DNA from 2 places in the Metapseudomonas lalkuanensis genome. Region 1 is predicted to be linked to the other one. Evidence: predicted binding sites of a transcription regulator. Region 1 holds the regulator's gene; the other holds the start of a gene.
The links. Region 1 encodes FliA, which starts transcription of late flagellar genes. Its sites were predicted from a motif close to CTAAAGTTTNNNNNNNNNNNGCCGNTAA; they were not measured.
Positions count from the first base shown of each region.

Region 2: the regulator FliA is predicted to act here: its motif matches at 2,476-2,503, upstream of FXN65_RS15765 (methyl-accepting chemotaxis protein).

Region 1 covers NZ_CP043311.1:1,794,851-1,799,060, reverse strand. Annotated here, with positions in the region: gene FXN65_RS08480 (protein phosphatase CheZ) at 1-728, opposite strand, end outside; gene FXN65_RS08475 (chemotaxis response regulator CheY) at 749-1,123, opposite strand; gene fliA (RNA polymerase sigma factor FliA) at 1,207-1,953, opposite strand; gene fleN (flagellar synthesis regulator FleN) at 1,950-2,783, opposite strand; gene flhF (flagellar biosynthesis protein FlhF) at 2,859-4,208, opposite strand.
Region 2 covers NZ_CP043311.1:3,378,397-3,382,606, reverse strand. Annotated here, with positions in the region: gene FXN65_RS15775 (methyl-accepting chemotaxis protein) at 1-878, opposite strand, end outside; gene FXN65_RS15770 (Na+/H+ antiporter family protein) at 1,109-2,428, shown strand; gene FXN65_RS15765 (methyl-accepting chemotaxis protein) at 2,556-4,210, shown strand, end outside.

The DNA of each region.
Region 1 (4,210 bases):
CGTATATCGGCATGGATCTGCGGACCTTCACCCCTGGAAGGATTTTTTTCTTGTTCCAGCTCTGCACGTAGCGCGGCGTGGTCGTGCTCGATGCCGGCGTAGCGATCCACCTGGCTGGCCATCAGCACCAGCTTGACGAGGTTGCTCTCCACCTCGGTGACCAGTTGGGTCACGCGCTTGATCACCTGGCCGGTAAGGTCCTGGTAGTCCTGCGCCAGCAGGATGTCGTTGAGCTTGCTCGACAGGGCATCGGTATCGCGCTGGCTGCGGGCAAGGAACTGCTCGATGCGGCGAGCCAGGTCGCGGAACCCGTCCGCGCCGATTTCCCGGCGCATGAAGCGGCCCCACTCCGCGCCCAGCTGCTGGGCTTCGTCGCTCAGGCCGTTGAGCAGCGGCGCGCTTTCCTCCACCAGGTCCATGGTGCGGTTGGCGGCCTTCTCGGTCATGTGCACCACGTAGGAAAGGCGATCGGTCGCGTCCGCGATCTGCGACATTTCCTGGGCGTGGGGCAGATGCGGGTCGATCTGGAAGTTGACGATGGCGTTGTGCAGCTCACGGGTGAGCTTGCCGACTTCCTGGTAGAGGCCGCGATCACGGACGTGATTGAGTTCGTGGATGAGTTGCACGGCGTCGGTGAAGTTGCCTTTCTCGAGACTTTCCACCAGTTCCCGCGCACGGTCTTTCAGGGTCGACTCGAAGTCTCCCAGCAGGTGTTCATTCTGGTCCATGGTGCCCCCGCGGCTGACATTCAGCCGTTGACCCGCTCGAAGATCTTCTCGATTTTTTCTTTCAGCACCTGGGCAGTGAAAGGCTTGACCACATAGCCGTTCACGCCGGCCTGGGCGGCCTCGATGATCTGGTCGCGCTTGGCCTCGGCAGTCACCATCAGGACCGGCAGGTGCTTCAGGCGCTCGTCGGCACGCACGGCGCGCAGCAGGTCGATGCCGGTCATTCCGGGCATGTTCCAGTCGGTCACGAGGAAATCGAAGTTGCCGCTGTGCAGCATCGGCAGGGCCGTGGTGCCGTCGTCGGCTTCGGCGGTATTGGTGAAACCCAAGTCGCGCAAGAGGTTCTTGATGATGCGTCTCATCGTCGAGAAATCGTCAACGATGAGGATTTTCATGTTCTTGTCCAAGTCGACCTCCGTACAGTCTCAAACGCCCCTCTTGCCGGGTGCGCCGTTCAAATCTGGAAGCGGTGTGCCGTTCAGCGTGCTCGCCATTCGCCAAGCCGTGCGCGCAAGCGTGCCGCGCACTGGCTATGCAACTGGCTGACCCGCGATTCGCTGACCCCCAGCACTTCACCGATTTCCTTCAAGTTCAGTTCTTCGTCGTAATACAGCGCCAGTACCAGGCGCTCACGCTCGGGCAGGTTCGCGATGGCATCGGCCAGCGCGGCCTGGAAGCGTTCGTCTTCCAGATCATGGGAAGGTGAAAATTGGGTGACACCGGCGTCCTCGCGCAGACCGCCCTGCTCGCCTTCCTGCAACAGGTCGTCGAAGCTGAACAGGCGGCTGCCCAAGGTGTCGCTCAGAATGCCGTAGTAGTCTTCGAGACTCAATCCAAGTTCGGCAGCAACTTCCTGATCTTTAGCGTCGCGTCCTGTTCTCGCCTCGATGGTGCGGATGGCCTCGCTCACCATGCGGGTATTGCGGTGCACCGAACGCGGCGCCCAGTCGCCCTTGCGGACTTCATCGAGCATGGCTCCGCGAATGCGGATACCGGCGTAGGTTTCGAAGCTGGCGCCCTTGCTGCCGTCGTATTTCTTCGAAGCTTCGAGCAAGCCGATCATCCCGGACTGCATCAGGTCTTCCACCTGTACGCTGGCTGGCAGGCGCGCGAGCAGGTGATAGGCGATGCGCTTGACCAGGGGGGCATAGCGCTCGATCAACTGATGTTGCGAATCCCTTGCCTGAGCCTTGCCGTACATACGCAGTCCAGTGGCGGGTGTCATACAGGGGTTTCCGCGGAGGGCTGCTTGACCAGCCGCTCGACGAAGAACTCCAGGTGGCCCCGCGGATTGGCCGGCAGCGGCCAGCTATCGACCTTCTGCGCGATGGCCTTGAAGGCCAGCGAGCACTTCGAACGCGGGAAGGCTTCATAGACCGCGCGCTGCTTCTGCACGGCCTTGCGCACCGACTCGTCGTACGGAACGGCGCCCACGTACTGCAGGGCGACGTCGAGGAAACGGTCGGTGACCTTGGTCAGCTTGGCGAACAGGTTGCGCCCTTCCTGCGGGCTGTGGGCCATGTTGGCCAGCACGCGGAAGCGGCTCATGCCGTAGTCGCGGTTGAGCAGTTTGATCAGTGCGTACGCGTCGGTGATCGACGTGGGTTCATCGCAGACGACCACTATCACTTCCTGGGCCGCACGGACGAAGCTGACCACCGAATCGCCAATGCCGGCGGCGGTGTCGATCACCAGTACGTCGAGGTTGTCGCTGATTTCGCTGAATGCCTGGATCAGGCCGGCGTGCTGCATGGGCGAAAGCTGCACCATGCTCTGGGTGCCGGAGGCGGCGGGGACGATGCGGATGCCCCCCGGCCCCTGCAACAGCACGTCGCGCAGGTCGCATTCGCCATTGATCACATCAGCCAGTGTGCGCTTGGCGGTGAGGCCGAGCAGGACGTCGACGTTGGCGAGTCCCAGGTCGGCGTCCAACAACATGACGCGGCGTCCGAGATCGGCCAATGCCAGCGAGAGGTTCACCGACACGTTGGTCTTGCCGACGCCACCCTTGCCGCCGGTCACCGCGATCACCTGTACGGGATGCATACTACCCATTTCAAATACCTTGCCTTAGGTCGACTGGGCCATTTGGCTGTCCAGCACCGCCCCTCTGGGCGGCTTACAAATTCTTCAACCGGCGCGCCGCGCCGGATTCTGATAGAGCCCGGCGAACAGGTCGGCCATGGCTTCTTCACTCGGGTCTTCCGGAGCCTGCAGGCTGACCGCACGGCTCACCAGCTGGTGGCTGCGGGGAACCTGCAGATCATCCGGGATTCGCGGGCCGTCGGCCAGATAGGCTACCGGGAGATGCTGGCCGATAGCCAGTCCCAAAACCTCACCCAGGCTGGCCGCTTCGTCCGCCTTGGTAATGATGCAACCGACCAGGCCGCAACGCTTGTAGCTGTGATAGGCCGCCTTGAGCACCTGGCTCTGGCTGGTAGCCGCCATCACCAGGTAATTCTTCGCGTTTATCGCCCGGCTGGCCAGCGCTTCGAGCTGCATGGTCAGGGCCGGATCGTTGATTGGCAGACCAGCGGTATCGATCAGCACCACGCGCTTGCGCGCCAGCGGAGCCACGGCCTGGGTCAGGGATTGGCCCGGATCGACCAGGGTCACCGGCACATTGAGGATGCGGCCAAGGGTCTTGATCTGCTCCTGGGCGCCGATGCGGAAACTGTCCATGCTCACCAGGGCGACGTTCTGCGCGCCGTACTTGAGCACGTAGCGGGCTGCCAGCTTGGCCAGGGTGGTGGTCTTGCCCATGCCGGCCGGGCCGACCAGGGCGATCACACCGCCCTCTTCCATCGGCTCGACCTGAGGAGTGCGGATGGCGTGGGCGAGATGCGCCAGGAGCATGCGCCAGGCCTGGCGCGGGTCGCTGACGTTGGCCACCTTGTCCAGCAGGGCGCGGGCCAGTTCGGCCGGCAGGCCCATGCGCTGCAGGCGGCGCCAGAGGCTGGCCTGCTGCGGACGGCGGTTCTGCATCTGGCTCCAGGCGATGGAGCCCAGCTGCACTTCGATCAGTTCACGCAGACCGCTCAGCTCGAAACGCATGGCGTCCAGGGCGGCCTGGTCCACGCCGGCAGATTTCGGCGCGCTGACCGTCTCCACCGGACGCGGCACGGCGCGCGGACGCTCGATAGCGGCGGCCAGGGCGGATTCCGGCAGTTCCGGTTCGATGGCGGTCAGCGGCTGGCCGGCGAACAATTGACGGTCCTTGCCGGCATCGGCGATGGCACGGGTCGTCAGTTCGGCCTGAGCCTGGGCGATGCGCGCCTGGGTCTTGCGCAGTTCGGCTTCAAGCGCCGGGTTCGGCTTGCTCGGGGCCGGCGCGGGCAGCGGGTAGTCCAGCGCCGCGGTCAGCTCGACACCGCCGGCAACCCGACGATTACCGATGATGGCGGCATCCGCGCCCAGTTCATCACGCACCAACTTCATGGCTTGACGCATATCGGCGGCGAAGAAACGTTTGACCTGCATGG
Region 2 (4,210 bases), 1.6 Mb from region 1:
TTTTCACCAAAGGCCTTGTCCAGCTTCGCACTGAGCAGGCTGGCGTCGCGGCTGTGGCCGGCGAGCAGGCCGGCCGGGCTGAGGATGCTCACGTGGCCGTTGCCGTCATACAGCTCACGGTTACCGGACATGCTCAACTGCTGGAGGCTTTCCAGGCTGATGTCAAGGCCCATGACGCCGATGGTCTTGCCGTTCAATTGCAGCGGGAAGGCGATGCTGGTCATCAGCACCTGGCGGCCGCCGACGTTATCGAAGTAGGGGTCCAGCACGCAGGACTGACCGGTTTTCATCGGGCAGGTGTACCAGGCGTTGTAGGGTGCGCCGCTGGGGCCGGTGCTGCTGTCGGCGAGCAGCTCCTCGGTCATGGATTCCGATTCGAGCTTGCCGGGGGTGGGTTGAGCCCAATAAAGGGAGAAGCGGCCTTTGTCGTTGCTGCCGAGTTCGGCCTGGTCGACGAAGAGTTCGTCCTTGCCGTCCAGGGCGTTGGGTTCGAAGACCAGGTAGAGGCCGAGGATTTCCGGGTTGGCTTCCAGGCTGGTGCGGACTTGGCGGGTCAGGTCTTCACGCAGGTCGAAGGCGTCGAGGAAGCGCTTTTCCGCCTGTTCCTTGAGGAACAACACCTGGCGCGAGAAGCCCTTGCCGTACTGGTAGGTGTCCATGAAGTAGCGCTGGATGCGGATGGCCTGCAGCTCCGCGCGGGCCTGCAGGCGCAGGCGTGCGCTCTGGTCGAGCATCCGGCTGCTGTCGGCCTTCACCAGGCTGGCGCTGCGCTCGGACTGGTACAGGGACGAACCGACCAGCAGGGTCACGATGGCCAGCAGGCAGAGGCCGGCGAGCAGGGTGATTTTCCACTGGATGGACAGGCGATTGAACGGCATTGGGACTTCCTTCTGTCTCGTCGGAACTTCATTCGTTGTCGGCGCGAGCGGCGATTTCTTGACGCGAAGACGACGAATAGCCGTGCGGAATGCACGAGGGCGCAATTTGCAGGCAAGAATTATGCACACTACGCCCAATATTCCGAACGCTTTTGACAGCCGCCCCCGGTTTGGGCAAAGTGCGCGCTTTTTTTCGCGGCCGGCATGGCCTGCAAAGGTGGGGAGAGGCGATGAATGCGGTAGTGGCGGCGGTGGGGATCATGCTGGTCCTCAGCCTGTGCCGGGTCCATGTGGTGGTGGCCCTGATCATCGGCGCGCTGGTGGGTGGCCTGGTCGGCGGCCTGGGGATCGAAGGTTCCCTGTCGGCCTTCAACAAGGGCCTGGGTGGCGGCGCCACCGTGGCACTGTCCTACGCGCTATTGGGTGCATTCGCCGTGGCCATCGCGCGTTCCGGCCTGGCCCACGCGTTGGCGGACAAGGCCCTGGCACTGGTGGGCCGCCAGGAAGCCAACGGCGGCAATGCACTGAAATGGCTGCTGGTCGCCTTGTTGCTGTGCGTGGCGATTTCCTCGCAGAACATCCTGCCGATCCACATCGCCTTCATTCCATTGCTGGTTCCCCCTCTTCTCTATGTGCTGACGCGGCTGTCCATCGATCGCCGGCTGGTCGCCTGCGTGATCACCTTCGGCCTGATCACGCCCTACATGTTCCTGCCGGTGGGATTCGGCAACATTTTCCTGAACGAGATCCTGCTGGCGAATGTGGTGAAAAGTGGCGTCGACGTTACCGGTGTGAATGTCACCGAGGCGATGTTGATACCGGCGCTGGGCATGGTCGCCGGCCTGTTCATCGCAGTGTTCGTGAGCTATCGCGGCAAGCGCACCTATGACCTGGAGCGCATCGCCCAGGCCGAGCAGGTGAGCGTCGCCTACAACCCGATGAGCCTCGGCGTGGCCGGTGTGGCCATCCTGGTCGCGTTCGTGGTGCAGCTCTGGCTGGACTCGATGATCATCGGTGCGCTGCTGGGCTTCGTGATCTTCTCGCTGTCGGGCGTGGTGCGCTGGAAGGAAGCGGACGACCTGTTTACCGAGGGCATGAAGATGATGGCCATGATCGGCTTCATCATGATTGCCGCCTCGGGCTTCGCCGAGGTGATGCGCGAAACCGGCCAGGTAGCGACCCTGGTGGATGCTTCGGCCGGCTGGATCGGCCACAGCAAGCCGCTGGGGGCGCTGCTGATGCTGCTGGTGGGCCTGCTGGTGACCATGGGCATCGGTTCGTCCTTCTCCACCGTGCCGATCATCGCGGCCATCTTCGTGCCGCTGTGCGTGCAACTGGGCTTCAGCCCGCTGGCGATCGTCAGCATCGTCGGCACCGCAGGGGCCCTGGGCGACGCCGGGTCTCCCGCGTCCGACTCCACCCTGGGCCCGACCGCGGGCCTGAACGTGGATGGCCAGCACAACCATATCTGGGACACCGTGGTGCCCACTTTCCTGCATTACAACCTGCCGCTGCTGGCGTTTGGCTGGGCCGCTGCGATGGTCCTCTAGCGCGCGCCGGTACTGGCGTTCGCTTGATCATTTCGACTTTACAGTCGCTTAAGGTGCGCACGGGGTTGCCGATAAGACGGCAACCCCGTCTTGCTTTCCGGACCCCTGCTTTTCGAGGATTGCCCCGATGCGTTTGACCCTGAAGACCAAAGTCCTGCTGTTGGCCCTGGTGCCTGTGATCCTCTTCGCGCTGGTGCTGTCCGGCGCGGTGACCCAGGTGATCCACCGCCTGGCCGAAGACGAAGTGAAGAACACCCGCGAGCGCCTGATCGGCGAGAGCCGCGAAGAACTCAGGAGCTACATGCAGATCGCCCTGGGGTCGGTGCAGGCACTGTACGACGCTTCGGCCCAGGGCGACGCCGCCAGCCGCGACCAGGCCATCGCCATTCTGTCGAAGATCAAGTACGGCAAGGACGGCTATTTCTTCGGCTACGACTCCCAGGTGATTCGCCTGTTTCGCGGTGACAGCCCGGTAGATGTGGGCAAGAGTTTCACCGGCCGCAAGGACCCCAACGGCGTAGCCGTGAACGACCGCCTGGTGGCGGTGGCCAAGGACGGCTCCAACTACGTGGAGTACAGCTCCTCCCTACCGGGCAACGAGAGCGTGCTGGTACCCAAGTTGGCCTACAGCTACTACCTGCCCAAGTGGGACCTGGCCCTGGGCACTGCGGTGAACCTGGATGGCGTGGCGGCCCAGGTGGCGCAAGTGGAGCGAGAGATCGACGAGCGCGTGAGCACCATCGTGACCAGCGTGGTGGTGATCGCTGCCGTGCTGCTGGTGATCTTCGGCCTGGTTGGCCTGGGACTGGCCAATGCCCTGGTGCGCCCGTTGCAGCGGATCAGGGCCAACCTGGACGACATCGCCGCCGGCGAAGGCGACCTGACCCGCCGCCTGGTGGTCGACAGCCATGACGAGCTTGGCGAACTGGCGGGCTCCTTCAACCGCTTCGTCGAGAAGATCCATGGCCTGGTACGCCAGATCGTCGACATGACCGGCCAGCTCACGGCGCTGGTGGGGGAGGTGGCTGCGCAGGCACAGCGATCCGAGCAGGCCATGGATCGCCAGCGCCAGGAGACCGACCAGGTGGCGACCGCCATCAACGAGATGTCCGCCGCCGCGCATGAAGTGGCCAGGAGCGCGCAAGGCGCGGCCGAGGCGGCCCGGCAGACCGACCAGGAGGGCCAGGCCGCCAAGCAGGTGGTGGACGGCAGCATCACCCGCATTCATGCCCTGGTGGGCGATATCCGTAGCAGCGGCCTGTCCCTGGACAGCCTGCAGCAGGACGTGCAGTCCATCGTCAGCGTGCTTGGCGTGATCCGCTCCATCGCTGAACAGACCAACCTCCTGGCACTCAACGCGGCCATCGAAGCGGCGCGCGCCGGTGAGGCGGGCCGCGGCTTCGCCGTGGTGGCGGACGAGGTCCGCGCCCTGGCCAGCCGCACGCAGCAGAGCACCCAGGAAATCCAGGGCATGATCGATCGCCTGCAGCAGGGAACCCAGGACGCGGTGACCGCGATGCGCCGCTCCAGCGATGCCGGCGAAACCACCAGCAGCCAGGCCAACCAGGCAGGCGCCTCCCTGGATGCCATCGCCGGGCTGATCGGCACCATCAATGCCATGAACGCCCAGATCGCCAGCGCCGCCGAGGAGCAGACTGCGGTGGCCGAGGAGATCAACCGCAGCGTGCACCAGATCGCCGTGGCGGTGGACAGCGTGGCGGAGGAAACCCGCCAGGGTGCCGAGACCGCCCGCAGTCTTTCCCGGCTGGGCGACAGCCTGGG